One region of the Bifidobacterium aquikefiricola genome, then DNA from elsewhere that is predicted to be linked to it. Evidence: riboswitches for the same ligand, from Rfam matches in the RefSeq annotation. Region 1 holds a riboswitch; the other holds the start of a gene.
What was found. A riboswitch is a leader RNA that binds a small molecule or an ion and turns the genes downstream of it on or off. The one in region 1 is predicted to bind fluoride.

Region 1 (8,826 bases):
CAGGGAATACCGGAACCTCGTCGAGCACCAGAGCGTCAAGAGGATCGCCGTCTTCCCCCAAGGTATTCTCGATGTAGCCATAATCTGCGGGATACCCCATGGATGTGAACAACGTTCTATCCAACTTGATTCTGCCTGTTGCATGATCCATCTCATACTTGTTGCGCTGTCCCCGTGGTATTTCCACAAGGACGGACAAGCGTTTCGTATCGCTCATGTTCCTCCTCTCGTTGCGCAAACTCGTTGTGCAAACGTGTTGTGCACAGATGAGGAGGTAAAAAAACAGACTCCTGCATCTCTGCAGAAGTCATCAGCCTTATGGCGGTTCGGACTCTCAACGCCGCTGTGCTGAGAAGTCTCAGGGTAACTTCATACCCACGAGGATCAGTGTAGCAGAGAATGTCAACTCTTATATTGGTCTGCAAGCGGAACGGTAAGAACAGCAATGCTTTGAGTGTGCGACAGGCGCAATGAAACCGAACCGTTGGCCCACTCCTGCAATGCTGCCAAAGCACCCCTCTCCCGAGTGCCAACCACAATCATCGAAGCATTGTGGCTGTGCGCAAACTTAGCAAGCTCCTTCGCCGGATCCCCTGCCAGAAGCTGGTATTGCGCTGTGACGCCAGCATCTTGGGCGATGCCGAGCACATGTTCAGAAAGTCGCGCCGAGTCGTCACGCCATGTCTCGCTCATGCTGTCAGAATCCAAAGGCACCATGTGGCCGTTTTCCTCGGTCAGCGTGGAATTCACGTATACGAGATACAGCATCGAAGCTGACATCGAGCCCGCCATCCGACATGCCTCTTCCACGACCCGATCAGGCTGTCCGGGGATGACTCCAACAACTATCGAAGATGAACCTGCGCTAGCATCATGCATAGTATTTCTCCTTATGCTTGTCTCTTGGCAGGGGCTATCAGCATACAAGCGGTTTGAATCGACGGATTCAGGCGGGCTCCATCGCCTGACAACACGATATCACTCAACTATGTGAATGCTGATGGTATACTCTCACCTTGTCGTATTGTCTTCTGGCGATGGAACCCGCCGAGATGACAGGTCTCCATGAGATTCCCGTCATCTGAACCGCACATGCTGATAGTTCCTACGTTACGGGTAGTGCTCGGTTCGCCGGCCGTCCAAGCTCAGATGCTCTACCCACATGCGAGGGAGAAACAGTTTGCAAGACACACATGATGATCCAGAACACAGCTTCGGCAAGAAGCATCCACGGCTCCATGCCGCTCCGGCAGTATTCGTCGGAGGCGTGATAGGCACTGCGATACGAGCAGCGTTAAGCGAAATGCAGTCTTCGAACTGGACATGGCCATGGGTGACATTCTGCATCAACATGGTTGGTGCAGCGCTGTTGGGATTCCTTCTTGAGTATCTTGCAGGCACCGGCAACGATGTCGGCGCTCGTCAGACATTCCGTCTCTTCGCCGGAACCGGTGTCATCGGCGGTTTTACCACCTATGGGACCTTCATTCTCGAGACAGACACGAGGCTTCTGGGGGCACATCTGCTCGTTGGACTGTCATATGCGGCAGTAAGCATCATCCTTGGCTTGGTCTTCGCTGGATGCGGGGTCAAACTTGCGTCGCTTTGCGTCCGCCAATTCAGTCGAAAGGTTGGCGATAACCGATGAACACACAATCCGTGCTGACATTCACCTTCATGGCACTGTGTGGAGGCGTGGGAGCCGTCTGCAGATTTCTTGTGGACTCCACGGTGAACAAGCGCAACCGGCTGAACTTTCCACTGGGAACCATCGCGGTGAACATATCAGCATGTCTGCTCCTTGGGCTGCTCACGGGATGGGTGTCATCGTGGAATGCAGCGGATGCACAGACCATCAGATTCATACTGGGCACCGGTTTGCTTGGTGGATACTCCACCTTCTCCACGGCCAGCGTCGAAGGATACCGTCTCATTCAGCACCAGCATCCTCTGCGCGTGCTCGTCCATACTGGGGGGATGCTCATGATCTGCCTTGGTGCAGGAATCCTTGGCATATGGTGCGGCTCCCTGTAATACCTGCATAATATCTGCATTCCCTCAGCCACTGCTTGGAGTCTGCTCCGGAGCCTGCTCCGTTGAGGCATCTGTCGATGACGGGATAGGCAGATCGAGCATGGCGAAGATAGCTTTTTGAGCCAAACATTCCATATCAAGATCGTTTTCCAGAAGCCATTGGATCTGCAACCCATCCAGCAGGGCTTGCAGCAAGCGTGCAACATCCTCTGGAGGAACCAGTGGCGCAACACGATGGGAAGCATAGAGCGTGGCAACGGTCTGACCGACCAGAGCACGTTCGATTGTTCCCCGCTCCTTGAAATACTTATAGGCACAGCTCTCAGGGTCTGCGGCCTTGACTGACATGTGTGCATACAACTCGACAAGCCCTGGTGTCTTCTGATTGTGCGCTATGATGGCGAGCGCATGACTCACCGGGTTATCGTCACTCTCCGGCTGAACAGTCACAGGATCCTTCAGATTCTCTGGAATAAGCCTGCTCGCAGCCAAATCCGTCGCATCTCGTTCACGCAGCACCTGGACGAGCAGATCATCAATCGAATCGAAGTAATGAAGCACACCGGCCTCAGTGATCCCCACAGCCTTCGAAATCTTCGATAACGTTGTCTGATCGAACCCTTCGACGGCAACAATGTTCAGGGCCTCGTCAAGAATCTGCTTTCTTCTGGCCTCACCCTTGTGATATGTCCCGCGCGTGCTGCTCGCCATAAAACGATCATTCCTCACTATTGCTAGTCGAATTCCACAAATCATAGATTACGCCATGCTTCATCACAATCAGGCTTTGTGGCTGAGAGAACAAATTGTGTCGGCCGGCACCTGTGTTGCCGAAAAGCAATCATGCATCATGCGTCATGCATCATGCGTCATGCATCATGCATGCGCTGAGCATCTCTCGTGCCCCGCCCTGACTGAAGAAGCGTTGCCTCGTATGCCTTCCTTCGCCTGTGCTGTGCGCATGCGTGCAGGATCAGAGCACCAATTGAAGCCGACAGCAGCGATCCAACAAGTATCCCGATCTTGGAATCATCATCTATGCTGCTGTGCGCGCCAAAGGCAAGCTCGCCAATCAGCATGGAAACCGTGAAACCAATCCCTGCAACGAATCCCATGCCTATCATCTCCGACCAGCGCAAACCTTTCGGCAACGAGAGCACCGGCAGCCGGGTGAGCAGAAATGTGGTCCCCGTTATGCCAAGCATCTTGCCCAAAGTCAAGGCAACCACGATTGCAAGCGTCACAGGTTCTTGAAGCCGCAATGCCAGTCCAGCCCAACCGTCTACATTGACACCCGTCGAGAAGAAAGCGAAGATCGGGACAATCAGCAGCTTCGAATAGGGTGCAAGCTTTCTCGCCAGCATTCCAGCCATCGAATCATGACCCTTCCACGGTGCACTTGCAGGAACGCATAGTCCCAGTGCCACGCCGCAAATAGTTGGATGAATCCCTGAAGCATGCACGAGCATCCAAGCGATCACTGCCAGTGGAAAAGCAATGAACGGCGACGAGATGCCCTTCCTGAGCAGGAACGCGAATAGCGCGAGCGCACCCAATGCCAGCAGCAAGGGCAATACATGAATGCCCGCCGTGTAGTAGACAGCAATGATGGTGATGCCAATCAAATCGTCAACAACGGCCAAGGTCAGTAAGAATGTGCGCAACTGATGTGGCAGACCCCTGCCGACCATGGCAAGAATCGAAACGGCAAAGGCAATATCCGTAGCCGTAGGTATGGCCCATCCCTGCATTGCCTCTCCACCGATTGGCATGATCGCAAGCACATATATAACCGCCGGACAGACCACTCCGCCACATGCGGCAGCAACTGGCAGAATCGCAACCTTAGGATCACACAAGATTCCTGAAGTACATTCTTCCTTCAGATCAAGGCCGACAGTGAAGAAAAACACTGCAAGCAGCCCATCGGTAACCCATTCCCTGAGCTGCAACTGCACACCCAAGGCACTGAATCCGAATGTGAAGGAGCCAAGATTGTCGTAGAAATTGCGCAGAGGAGAGTTCGCAACCACAAGCGCAGCCACTGCAGCAACGAGCAATACGATGCCCGCACCGACATCACTCGCATCCAGGCGCTTCACACTTCTGGCGATTACTCGCAGTGCCCTTGAAATCATTGAAATTCCTTCAACTGTGGTGAATGTGGGCAAAGAATCCGGCCCTTTGGTGGCAATGAATGCAATGCAGCACTCACAGAAGTCCGATTGTGCTCACCTTGCAATCGTATCTGATTGCCGCTTCACCGGTGTCGCCGTTGTCTGTCTCAGCATTGTCTGTCTCAGCATTGTCTGCGAAGCTTGGCGCGGCCGCTCCACTCAGTGCTGCTCAGTGCCACTCGGTGCTGCTCAGAGCTGCTCAGTGCTGCTCAGAGCTGGCGAGAACGCCAAGCCCATCCAGAGCGTTCAGATCCAAGACATGCTCCCATGGGGCAATCGCCCCCTGAACCACATGGAACAGCGGGTTGCTGCCGACTGGCATGGCGACCATGTTGCGATACGCCTTTGCATCTCGCTGCGATTCCTTGACCATGAGCAATCGCCATTCATAGGCCAGCTGTTCATCGGAAACATCAATCGACATCTGTGGATTCGGTGTCTCAACAATGCGTTCCCGGTTGAAATGGTAGCCACGCCTATCTGCCTCATCGGCAATGTAAGCAAGGAACGTCGCAATGGCTACCGTGGAGTCCGCCGTCTCTCGAAAGCGGGTGAGCTGCGGATGATGCACATATCCCTTGGTTTTCCCCAGCAATACAGCCTGAGCCAGCAGGGATTCTCTCCAGCACGCCACCAATGCCTTGACATCGAGGGCAGCGGGGGTTACGCTCCACATTCTCATATCTCCTCCAGACGCAACCATGATACGCATGTGGTCGCTTCTTGCAAGAACGTAGCGTGCGACAGATCGTCGATGTTGATATCGTAGAGTCAGATATTCACAACAGTTAGATCACCACGATTTCAGCGACAGGAGCATGATGACCAATCAATCCGCACCACATGATGAAGATGACATCAATCAGTCAAGCAATAACACACAACCGCAGGGACAGAACGGATATGGCGGGCAAGGCAGCTACTCAAACCCGAATGCCTATGCTGGGCAGCAGGGTCCCTATGCGCCCGGGAGCCCGAATTCCCAGTATCAGGCATCCAATCCAGCAGGAGCCGGGCCATACTATGGTCAGAACAACCAGCATGCGCCATATGCCCAGAACGCCCAGTATGCCCAGCAGAATCCATACGTGCAGGCCGGACAGAACCCCGGATACAACGCATACGGACAACCGAACTGGCAGGCCAACCCATACGGTGCACGAATCTCAACAAAGTCGAAGATCGTTGCCGGGCTTCTCGCTATCTTCTTTGGAGTATTTGGCGTCCATAACTTCTATCTGGGAAGAACCGGACGTGCAGTCGCACAGCTGCTCATCAGCGTTCTGACCTTCGGCATCGGTGCGGTTGCAGTGGAAATCTGGACGATAGTCGAGGGCATCTTCATTCTGGCCTCTCATCCCGGAAGCCAATGGCATCAGGATGGAGAAGGATACGAGCTGCAGGACTGACCTTCTCTTATAAAGCGCGACTCCGTGGCCAGACTCACGGACTTATGCGACTGCTTCAAGGAGCATCACATAGCCTTGGCGAACACACCCATGCATAGGGAAATGTGACCTATGCCATATTGTTCTCAGGGTGAATGAGTGGTCAGTAGGCATATCGGAGCTTAGAATCTTCTTTTGAAAACTGACACGCTAGTTGAGGAGTATTCATGGCCAAACTTACCGATGAAATGAAGCATATGATCGATGATGGCGTTGCCTTCATCGCAACCGTTGATCACGATGGCAATCCAGATATTGGACCAAAGATGTCCATTCACGTCGTTGACGACAATCACATTGGATATTATGAGCGCACTGCAGGTCAGCATTACCGCAACATCACAGACAATGGCCGCCTGATCGTCATGGTCGTCGATACCGCCAAGAAGGTCGGTTTCCGCTTCCACGGTCCTGTGACCTTGCATAGCGATGATGATGTGTTCAACAAGGCGGTCGCCTTCGCTGACGAACATGGAACCAAGCACCCCGTTACCGTTCCCATCATGGAAATCACCCGCATCGATAGCCTTGCACCTGGCGCAAACGCCGGCAAGCCCATCGAGTAGTCCTTCCATAGCCGTGCCTCTTCTTACAAACTTTGCGTGGGCTCGGCTACTGTTCGAATTCACGTATGAGATGTTATGAAGTCATGGCTCATCACCTGGCTGGTGATGGATGCAAACCGCTCTCGACCAGTTATTGCGGATTCACGCAACTGGTTCGGAGCGGTTTGTTGTATTGCGGGATGGACGAAACTTAAGAAAGTCTCTCAATAGTTGAAGAATGGTCCTCAGACCAAGCAATGAGGAGAGATTGTGTCGGGAGTCATACAGGCGCTTGCATTGTTAGCTGTGCTGCTCGGCGGCTATGGGCTCAAGCGTGCGCGCATATTTGGTCCCAACGATTACAAGGTCATGGAAGGCGTCGTTTTTGACTTCACGCTTCCCTGTGCAATCATCTATTCATTCGCGACCAGCGACCATCATCTCAACATGCTCTGGATCTCGCTGTTTGGCGTCATGTCAAGCTTGATCCCGCTACTGACGATCTTTGCGACTTCTCGTCACATGCAGATTCGCAACCGCGTCTTCATGATGCTCAACGGCTGCGGCATGAATGTCGGCAATTTCTGCCTTCCAGTCATCACCGCGTTGTTGGGGCAGGGAGCGAGCATGTCGGTTATCATGTTTGATATCGGCAACTCTCTGATGATGTGTGCGGGCATGTACGTGATGACCACGGCGCTTCTGCATATTCCTCAACAGGGTCATGTGAATTTGAATAATGTTGGCAACGTTGCCAAGCTCCCCTATCACCGGCTCACTGACCGCCATGCCCGAGGTCTGCGCCGGAGGGCTACGGTTCGCAATGTGCTGCGCAGCTTCTATACTTCAGTCCCCTTCGACACCTATGTCGTGATGGTGTTACTTATGGTCATTGGGGTGCATTTGCCTGGGTGGTTTGCGAATTTTTTCGGACCTGTCGCCAATGCCAATGGTTTCTGCTCGATGCTGATGGTTGGCATGCTGATGGATCTTCCGGCATCCGTCGAAGATTTGAAATCCGTGTGCTCGGTTATTGGATGGAAACTGCTGTTTGGCATAGTGCTCGGTTTCGCGGCTTGGTATCTTCTGCCGTTCGAGCCACTGGTCAGAAAGGCGGTGGTACTGGTATGCCTCGCTCCAACCGCAGTGTTCAGCACGCTTTTTACGGATCGAGTTCTTGGCAACGCGAAGCTCGCTGGCTTCACCCTCGCCAGCACCGGAATCCTCTCACTGATGCTGATAACGATACTGAACGAGTTCATTTCAGTCTGATTGACCGCATTTTTCACCAAGACTACGAGTTTTGCGGCAATTTCAAAGTATCAATGACGGTTTTTGGCTTTTTAGGGTCCTTATTTTGCCCCGAATCGACTTTTATACTTGGAAATTGCCGCAAAACTCGCAATCACAATAACAACTACGGCAGCTTTTGGGCTTATGACCTTATTTCAGCAGCTTGTCATCGATGAACGGGACGATATTTCGTATGGCCTGCCCGCGATGGGATATCGCGTTCTTCTGCTGAGCCGACATTTGCGCCGATGTGAGCTTTTCGTCTTTTTCGCCCGCACGCGCCTGCCCCGGCTGATCATCGGGGACGAAAATAGGATCATACCCAAAACCATGCTCCCCCACCGGAGTGTGATTGATGCGTCCCTTCATGATTCCATATTCAACATGCTCATATGTTTCGCTGCTGGCTCCCGACGCAGGAATCACCAAGGCCATGGCACACACGAAACGGGCTGCACGCTTGGAATCGGGAATATCCTTCAGTTGCGCAAGAAGCAGTTGCAGATTCGCCTCATCATTGCCATGCACGCCGGACCATCGTGCAGAAAGAATTCCCGGTGCCGCACCCAGAAAGTCAACTATCAAACCAGAGTCATCAGCCAACGCAGGGCAGCCAGTTCGAGACGCCACATCGCGCGCCTTGAGCAAAGCATTTTCTTCGAAGCTCGTTCCCGTCTCGACAGGATCAGGCAATCCAAGCGACCCAGCGGTAACCAATGCAACAGTCTCGCTGCGAGATCCAAGATCAGCCTTGAGAATCGACTGAATCTCAACGAGCTTACCTTCATTATGCGTTGCAACTATGAGTTTCATCGTGGCTTCTCTCACATCCTGTTTGTTTCATCTCTTCTGATGGATTCAATGCATCGAGTCTTGAGTAATGGGTTCTCAGTACCGGGACTTCCATCCATGCGTCATGCCCACCCAAGCTTGACACAGCGCTCGTGCGTCAGAGTGCTTGTTCCAAAGCCTGTCGCTGGGCCTTCTGCAACGCCTTGTTACCCTTCGTTGCCAGGTCGAGCAGAGTTCCGAGCTCTTCACGATTGAATGGTCGATGCTCAGCGGTGCCCTGAATCTCAATGAACGCGCCCGAACCTGTCATCGCTACGTTCATGTCAGTCATCGCCTTGCTGTCTTCGACATAGGGCAGATCGAGCATCGGAGTCCCGTCAATAACACCGACGGAGACCGCTGAGACCTGTTCCTTCAGCACCTTCTTGGCGTTGCGGATGCGATGATTCTTCTCTGCCCAGCTCAACGCGTCAGCGAGCGCAACATAGGCGCCGGTGATGGAGGCGGTGCGTGTCCCACCATCTGCCTGCAACACGT
Region 2 (8,826 bases), 450 kb from region 1:
TGCTTCTGCGCAGACCGGGCGAACACGATTCTTGGATTCATGGGACCATCATATCACACTTTCGTGCTACAAAATGTATAAACCTATAAGAACAATAATGTTATTACACATTGATTGTTAGACGGGTTTCTATACACTTTTTCGCATGAAAAACGGCCCGGATCACCGAGCCGTGGGATTGTGTAGTAAACGTTCGTTATTTGTACCAGCTTGCGCGCAATGGATTGTTCATGAAATTGGTTGTCACACATGTGAAATTGTCAACTCACCGTGCAGCGGTGGCACGGGCCGTTCGGATGATGCAACATGTGGCCTGTTAAGCGTGCGAAACTGCAGCCCAGTAACAGTATGGCCGCTGGAATCAACCAGCGGCCATACACATGAGCGGCCTTGTTGTGCATAGCTATCTGGCCAGCGCGAAAGCGATGCGCTTGCACCCATATGGCATGGACGCAAGCGCATCCTGATCAGAGGCTCAGATGCGTGTTGCCAACTGCGGGAAGGCGTGCAGTCCCGCATATTCGACGGAGTCGCCGAGCCGTTCCTCGATCCGCAGCAGCTGATTGTACTTCGCCACACGCTCGCCACGAGCCGGAGCGCCGGACTTGAGCTGCATGGCGTTGGCGCCGACTGCAAGGTCAGCGATGGTCGCATCCGGTGTTTCGCCGGAACGATGGGACACCATGGTGGTCAATCCGTTGCGATTGGCAAGCTTGATCGCCTCGAGGGTCTCGGTCACAGTTCCTATCTGATTGAGCTTGATGAGCGTGGAGTTGGCGGTGTGCTCACTGATCGCCCGGCGTAGGAACTTCGGGTTGGTCACGAAGATATCGTCTCCCATCACCTGCACTCTGTCGCCAATCTTGGAGGTGAGCGCCTTGAAATCGTCCCATGCATTCTCATCGAATGGATCCTCGATGGAAGCAATGGGATACTCGTTAATCAGGCTCTCGTAGAATTGAGCCATGTCCTGTGCGCTGGCCTTGGAACCATCAAAGTTGTAGACGTCGTTCTCTTTGTCGTAGAACTCTGAGGCAGCGGAATCGAAGCAGATGGCAATCTGCCGACCTGGCTCATAGCCCGCCTTTTCGATGGCCTCGACCAGAAGGTCGAAGGCCTCCCTATTGGACTTGAGGTTCGGTGCGAAACCACCCTCGTCACCCAATCCGGTTTCCAACCCCTTCGCAATCAAGACTTTCTTCAAAGCATGATAGGACTCGACGTTGGCTCGCAGCGCCTCGTGATAGGAGTCAAACCCAACGGGTGTGAACATGAATTCCTGAATGTCCACGTTGGACGAGACGGCATGAACGCCGCCGTTGAGCACATTCATCGCCGTCACCGGGATGACGTGCCCATTGGTGCCACCAATGTACTGATAGAGCGGCAGATGCGCCGAGGCCGCCGAGGCATGCAGGGCAGCCAGCGATACGCCGAGTATGGCGTTGGCTCCGAGCCGAGACTTGTTCTCGGTTCCGTCCAGACGAATCAGCGTCTCATCGAGATGGCGCTGATCGGATGCATCGAGACCGGCAACCGCCTTGGCTATCTCACCGTTGACTCCGTCGACGACGGTTTGCACGCCTTTGCCGTCATATCGTTTCGCATCCCCATCACGTTTCTCGTTGGCCTCGTTCTCACCGGTCGAAGCACCGGATGGAACGGATCCAAGACCGTAAGAACCGTCCTCCAGTGTCATCTCGACTTCCAGAGTTGGATTGCCGCGCGAATCGAGAATCTCGCGTGCGTGAATATTCGAAATCTTGCTCATCATATGTTCCTTTATCTTGTGAAATTTTTTTCAAGGAGTTCACCGCCTCTATACGGTGACTTCCCGAGTCATTCATGAATTGAGACTATTTTCGGTTCGCTCTGTCGAATGCCTCAGCGATTTCCTGCTGCGCCGCTGGCAGATCAGCCCACGACAGATCGGAATCGACGTGCTTGCCTGGTTCTATCGACTTGTAGTTGGAAAAGAAATGCTTGATTTCGGCCTTCTTCCAATCACTGACATCGTCCAGACCCAGCACGCCCTCATATCGAATGTCGTCCGGCACACAGATAACCTTCGAATCAGGACCGTGCTCGTCGGTCATGACAAACAGCCCGATTGGCCGAGCATTGATCAGGCATCCCGGGAATACCGGTACCTCGTCGAGAACCAAGGCATCGAGGGGGTCGCCGTCTTCCCCCAGTGTCCCCTCGACATAGCCGTAATCGGCGGGATAGCCCATGGATGTGAACAGGGTGCGATCCAACTTGATCCTGCCTGTCTCATGGTCCATCTCATACTTGTTGCGCTCTCCCCGTGGTATCTCTACAAGGACGGACAAGGTTTTCGTTGCGCTCATATTCCTCCCATCGTTCTGGCGGAGATGTGGGAGATAAAAAAACAGACCCCTGCATCTCTGCAGAAGTCATCAGCCTAACAGCGGTTCAGACGCTCATCACGACCGCGACAAACTATCTTGGGTAACTTCATACCCATGCTCACCAATATAGCAGGCACGGTCAATCATCGTATTCGTCGGCGAGTGGAACGGTGAGAACGGCAATGTGCTGCGTGTGCGCCAGACGCACCGAAACCGACCCATTGACCCACTCCTGCAACGCAGCCAAGGCCCCACGCTCCCGGGTGCCCACCACAATCATCACGGCATCGTGCTCACGGGCGAACTCCGCAAGCTCCTTCACAGGGTCTCCCACCAGAAGATGGTAATCAGCATCAGCGCCTGCACCCCGGGCAATTTTGAGCGCATGCTCAGACAGTTGCTTCGAGTTGTCACGCTCGGTTACGCCCATGCTGTCGGGATCTAAGGGCTCGATATGCCCGTCTTCCTTGACAAGGGTGGGATCCACATAGACAAGATGAAGCTTGACAGGGGCCATTGATGCGGCCATCTCGCATGCCTTCTCGATCACCCTATCAGGCTGCCCGGGAATGATTCCGACGATAATGGACGATAAATGTGCGGTTGGATGTTGCATAACAGCCCCTGAGTTCTAGTTAGAAGTGCAACACCGCTTATGGTTGGGATTGCTGATGTTCCGACCTTTGGGAGGTGCTGCACTCACTATGAAAGCTTATCCGCATGTGACCGGGGGTGAGCGGATCAGGATTGAGATGCTGCGTTTCGGGGATCATGAGACGATCCGGCAGGTGGCCCGCCAGCTGCATCGTTCCGCCTCCACGATCAGCCGGGAGCTCAGGCGTGGCCTGTGGTTCGCGTCCAACGAGAACGAGTCGTACCGGCCCTACCATCCCGGGCGGTTGAAGACGGGGGCGTGGACGGCTGGCCCGTTCTATTCGGCGTTGACCGCGCAGCGCAAGGCCGAGGCACGTTCGCGCAGGCCGAGGAAGCCCAGGCGCATGATGGACGCGCGCCTGCACGCGTGGGTGGCGGACGCGTTGACGCGTAGCTGGACGCCCGAGCTGATCGAGGGCCGGTTGAAACTGGAGTATCCGGCTGACCCGTCGATGCGGATCAGCCACGAGTGCCTCTACCAGTGGATCTACCAGGGGCATGCGGACGGCGAGGATTGGCGGCGCTACCTGCCCCGGGCCAAACGCCACCGCACCAGACGGGCGGGCCGCAGGGCCGGGCGTGTGACGATCCCGATGCGCGTGCCACTCGCCCTGCGTCCCAAGGTCGTGGACCACCGAGGTTCGTTCGGCCACTACGAATCCGACACGGTCATCGGTTCGGCTCCCTCGAAGCGGTGCGTCGACACGCAGGTCGAACGCAAAACCAGAAAGCTGTTCGCCCGCCTCATCGAATCCAAAAGCGCACCGGCGACCGCCAGGGCCGAATACGCGATCTACAGCCACATCCCCGCAGCGGCGCGCATCGACCGGACCTGGGACAACGGGTCCGAATCCGCGTTGCACCGGCTCGTGGACGAGGCCCTGGGCATGCTCACCTACTACGCCGACCCATACTCGCCCTGGCAGCGCGCCAGCAGCGAGAACCGCAACGGCATGATCCGCCGCTACCTGCCCAAACACACCAGCCTGAAGAACCTGACCCAAACCGAACTCGACGACATCGTCACCGAGATCAACGACACCCCCATGAAACTCCTGGACTACCACACGCCCAACGAAGCATGGCAAGAGGAAATATCCAAACTCGGCCTATCATCAAACCAGACCAGCCAACAAGCCAAACATTGCACTTGCAAATAGAATCCAGCGTTGAAGCTTGCAGTCAGTGGTGATGATAGAGTCTGAATTGTGACGCGCCGAACTGGCCTCCTGGGCGCAAAAACGGCAGGCCGATGAGTAAACCCCGTTATCCGCGCCGATACGATAGGGCATCGGCGCTCAGGCTGGTCATTCTGATGATGGCTCTGCTCGGAGATGTTCATGAGTTTGATGCAAGGGGCAGGATGTAGCATGCATACGATTAGCGGGCGTCGGCGATGTGCTTGAGGATGTCGATCTGTCGTTTGAATGCCCGCCGCCCCTCGTCGGTAGCGCTGATTTCGGTGAGTATGCGTCTGCCGCGGGCAATCTTGCTGACGTTGATATATCCAGCGTTTTCGAGGATGGTGACCTGTTTACTCAGTGTTTGTGGAGTGGTCTGCGCGGCTCTGCGAATGTCCGCGAAGCCGACCGCGTCAGCTTGGTTGATCAGCGACATAATCGTGAATCTCAGTGGTGAGAGAATGATTCTGTCCCAATCTTGCAGATCGTCTGAGAGATTCATGCGGTTCGCTTACTTGCTAGGAGTCGAACCGCGAAGATTAGACGGCAGGCACAGCCGACGGCGCAGATGATCCCTGCCACCAACGCCATCCAACCTAGACCCCTGCTCCCTGTCGAGCTGAACGACGCGGGTAGACCGGCACTCGACGCCGCCGCGCCCAGCAGCACGCAGCCTATCGCTAGGAGTACGTTTCTCCAACCCAACACGATACGCTCGAGATGCTTGCTGCCACGGGGCAGAATGTGACGGTGATTGCGTTCGCTGCGTACCGCGAAAAACGACAGCAGCACCGCACATATGCCGAGGAAAATGATGCCGTTCCAGGACCATGAGACAGACCACCACGCACCGAGCGTCAGGAACAATAGGACTTGGACGCTCGAGACCCAGGCGACCGTCCATCCGTACGACCGGATCTCCCGGTACGGCATGAAGCCACTGGCATCACCGCTGTGCTTGAGGAGTTCCCTCGCCTCTGCCGGTGTCGCTGTGCTGATGTCGTGGGTGTCGTCATCGGTTGTAATATCGTTAATAGTATCCATGTTGGCAAGTATACACGATTCTGTTATTGGTGCAAAGTAAGGTACGGTTCTTAATCGAGAACTTGATGAGGGGGTTTCTCGTCAACCGTTGTTGGAAGAAAGAGGTTCATGCATATGTTGCGTTCAATTTATCGTGTGGGAACAGTGTTGTTCTCCTTCGCCCTGGCCTTAGTTTTCGTCATGGCAGGATCAGAACTGCATGCCCAAGCGGCAGAGCCTGCAACGCAGGTTAAACAAGTATCGACATCCACCGAACCCACCGCTGGAGGCTATGTGCTCTCGTATTCGGACAATGAGGCGACCCGTTCGGCGACGGCGACTTTGAAGATCGGAACCAAGTACACCTTGGCATTGAGATCTCCGGACGTCCTCGTCATCAAAGACGGCCAAGACAAGACCATCGAAAGCCTTGCATCGTACAAGCAACAGCTCGAACAACGTTACCCCGAGGTCGCGGTTGGTGCGTGGATTCTGGCAACAGACCATGAGGCCACGATTACTATTTCTCAAAAACCGACGGCGACTGGGTTATATGGTGAGGAAAAAATCAGCGCCCCAAGTAAGGCATGGTACAACTGCATGGCCAATCACGGTATCGACGGGGGCATTGGCCGGTGCTGTGGCCGGATGTGGCGCGTCAGCAGAAATTGGCTGCATCGAAGGCGTAGCCCCCGAGCGGTCTGTTCGGTGCGGTTGGCGGAATCGTTACAGGAGTGTGGGACTGCAGAGGCAAGTGGTGAACTGCAATCATAAACCTTCGTTTGCTCTATGATCGAGGCACTCCGACTGAGGAGATTAGACAGATTCTCTAAGTTAGATTCAAATCGTTTTGAATTTCTGGTCTCACAATTAACGTCTCGGCGTGACCGTCTGAATAGGAGAAGCGACAAATGTTGATACTGGTCTAACGGTTCTTCTTAAATACGATCATGACTGCATCCATAGATGGATGCAGTTGACCGATGACTTCTGATGAGCGTTGCAAGCTTTTAAACGCTGCGATTCCTAATATCTTCAGATCGATCTTGATGCATCCAGCAGGCGACGGACGTGACGATGATCGGCGGAAAGCGCTAAGTCTACTGTGTTCTGTTTGGTAATTTATTCATTGATGCCATATAAGAGTTTGAGTTTGCTGGCGTTAAGTTCATTCTGTCTTTATGAGTCGGCTCCTACTGGAATCTAAATACCTTATTGAGGAATGATTTATTGTCCTCAATGGCACATGGAGCACGAAGTTGTCGTGTATCCAAATTCCGCTCTAACAGCTAGACGATACGAAACCGATTGATGACCATTTCAGCGTTGGGAGATGAGCAATGACTTAGAGGAGGTGACAGTATCTCATGCTCAGATCGACGATGATGCACTTGATATGCCTGCTATCAGAAAGAAAATCGTAACCCTCAAGGTAAACAATAATGGCTTGGACTGCCGGCCTGTATACGTCGCCATGAGACTGTGAGATTCTGTATAACAACAAATAAATCATATGTGACGACCAGTTGACCGGGATTTATCAAGGCTCAGATTCTCTGGAAGTCGTTTATAGGAATCCCAACCACTGTGTGGACAACATTCCCTGTCGCCTCCCACAGCACTAATCGAGTTTGTTCTTGGACTGATTCTCCAGTCTCCGCCACCCCCCTTACAAGCCCATGATTACCGGTGTATACACGCGGTCTGGCCAGAAAGAACTGACTACACTGGATTTCCGGATGCGATTTGCTTCACATATGAATTATGCAGCCTGTTCGATGCTCTCAAAGGATGGCTGCTGCAACAGCCACTCCTTGAGAACCATCACATGGTTGTGCTCGGTATCCTTTGCCGCGTACAACAGCAATATGTCCTGATCGCGAATGATGTGCGAACAATTACGAGCAAATTCAGCCGCCTCGTCGCTCGCATCCAATTCACTCATATAGCGGTTACGGAACTCTTCGAACCTCTCGGCCTTATGCCCAAACCATGTACGCAGCGGTGTTGAAGGAGTAACCTCCTTCGCCCACAAATCCAAGCGAAGCCTATCTTTCTTCATGCCACGCGGCCATAGACGATCGACAAGTATGCGATACCCCTGTGTATCCGGATCCAAGGAATAGACTCGCATCATAATCATCGAATGCTTCATGTTTCACACTCCCCTGATGACCGTTATAACCATCACGCACTGACAAATCGCTTACGCCCCCAACGCTTGTCAGCAACCATGAGAGGACGCGTGCCTAGTCGCTCGTTTCCTTGGCGTCTCGCGCCGGAGTGATCATCGTCAGCATCATGACGGAGGCCTCGACAGCCTCCACCGCATGCGGCAGACGCGTCGGGAAATACGCCAAGCCACCAGGTACCAGATCGACCGTTTTGCCCGACGCGGTAACCTTCAGATGGCCGGACCCGGCCTGTACGAACACCGGCATCGCTGCGGTATGCTCACTCAGAACCTGCCCCGCATCGAAGGAGAACAGCACGACATTGCCGCCAGCATGCTCCATGATCGTGCGAGACACCGTGGCCTCGTCCTGAACCTTGACCAATGACGAGACATCGCCAATGAATCCAAGCCCCCCCGTCTCACCGTGCTCATCAGACATTATATTTCCCTTTCGGTATTAGCGTGCTCTTATTCTCGTGACGGATAATCCTTCACCCCAGCTTATGGGCGACGATGGCTATGCCATTGATATGCTTCTTGTATTTGGTGAAAGTACGCTTCATAGTGAGAACCCGACTTCTCGCCTGACTGTCCTTGAGGAGGTTCTTCACAATGCGCAACACCCCAATGATTCCTTCATCCGCGATATTGCGTTTCATGTTCAGCAAGGCCATCGGTGCCGCATCAACCCAGTCAACCTCGAAACCGGCATCCTTCAGTAATGCCGTCCACTCGGCTGCGGTCAACGGCCTCGCACTCACCTTGATGGACTGAGCCAGTTCCTTGCGGATGGCATTCTTCACCTTCGTGTCCAAGGTGTCGGGCTGCAGCCCGAGCTCATGAATGGCATAGCGCCCACCTGGACGCAGCAGGCGGGCGGCCTCGGCAATGATCTTCTGCCTGCCACGGTCGGACTGCATTGTCAGCATTGCCTCGCCCACGACCACGTCGGCGCTTGCCTCGGGCAGACCGGTATCGCTGGCATTCGCCGTGATGCAATGCCCTCTACCAGCGACGATCTGGCCGACGATTGCAGCCGCCTTGGGATCCTCATCGACGCCAATATAACTGGCCGGCGAGTGCCCCAGGATCTCCGTCGCGGTGCGACCAAGACCCGGAGCAAATTCGACCACATCACCACCTTCCGCCTTGGCATGGTCAAGCATATGCTGTGTCAATTCCAGTCCACCCGGCCTGAGCACGCGCTTGCCGAGGCGAGCGAGCAGCCAGTGCCCGGGAAGGTGTGCGGAGTCGCGCTCCGAAAAAGGCAGCTCATCACCGCTAAAGTCTTCAGCATGACGTTCTGATGTAGGTAAAGAATTGGTTCCCATGCGTCACACTATAATGAGCCCTGACAAGACACTCCAGATACCTGATGCGGATAAAGGCAGGGCGGAACCATCCACTGACTGACCGCTGA

Region 2: another riboswitch for fluoride. It lies ahead of QN215_RS00560 (inorganic diphosphatase); the one in region 1 lies ahead of QN215_RS02510 (CrcB family protein).

Annotation. Positions count from the first base shown of each region.
Region 1 covers NZ_CP129674.1:579,382-588,207, reverse strand. The annotation lists gene QN215_RS02520 (inorganic diphosphatase) at 1-217, opposite strand, end outside; fluoride riboswitch at 295-386, opposite strand; gene QN215_RS02515 (universal stress protein) at 403-879, opposite strand; fluoride riboswitch at 901-974, opposite strand; fluoride riboswitch at 1,025-1,115, shown strand; gene QN215_RS02510 (CrcB family protein) at 1,181-1,648, shown strand; gene QN215_RS02505 (CrcB family protein) at 1,645-2,034, shown strand; gene QN215_RS02500 (TetR/AcrR family transcriptional regulator) at 2,059-2,745, opposite strand; gene nhaA (Na+/H+ antiporter NhaA) at 2,904-4,172, opposite strand; gene QN215_RS02490 (pyrimidine dimer DNA glycosylase/endonuclease V) at 4,411-4,887, opposite strand; gene QN215_RS02485 (TM2 domain-containing protein) at 5,030-5,620, shown strand; gene QN215_RS02480 (pyridoxamine 5'-phosphate oxidase family protein) at 5,827-6,225, shown strand; gene QN215_RS02475 (AEC family transporter) at 6,475-7,476, shown strand; gene rdgB (RdgB/HAM1 family non-canonical purine NTP pyrophosphatase) at 7,648-8,310, opposite strand; gene rph (ribonuclease PH) at 8,447-8,826, opposite strand, start outside.
Region 2 covers NZ_CP129674.1:129,763-138,588, forward strand. The annotation lists gene QN215_RS00550 (hypothetical protein) at 1-41, opposite strand, end outside; gene eno (phosphopyruvate hydratase) at 476-1,771, opposite strand; gene QN215_RS00560 (inorganic diphosphatase) at 1,857-2,351, opposite strand; fluoride riboswitch at 2,405-2,495, opposite strand; gene QN215_RS00565 (universal stress protein) at 2,512-2,988, opposite strand; gene QN215_RS00570 (IS30 family transposase) at 3,077-4,186, shown strand; gene QN215_RS00575 (transcriptional regulator) at 4,407-4,709, opposite strand; gene QN215_RS00580 (hypothetical protein) at 4,706-5,251, opposite strand; gene QN215_RS00585 (hypothetical protein) at 5,366-6,004, shown strand; gene QN215_RS00590 (DUF488 domain-containing protein) at 6,993-7,385, opposite strand; gene QN215_RS00595 (cupin domain-containing protein) at 7,480-7,845, opposite strand; gene QN215_RS00600 (class I SAM-dependent methyltransferase) at 7,898-8,737, opposite strand.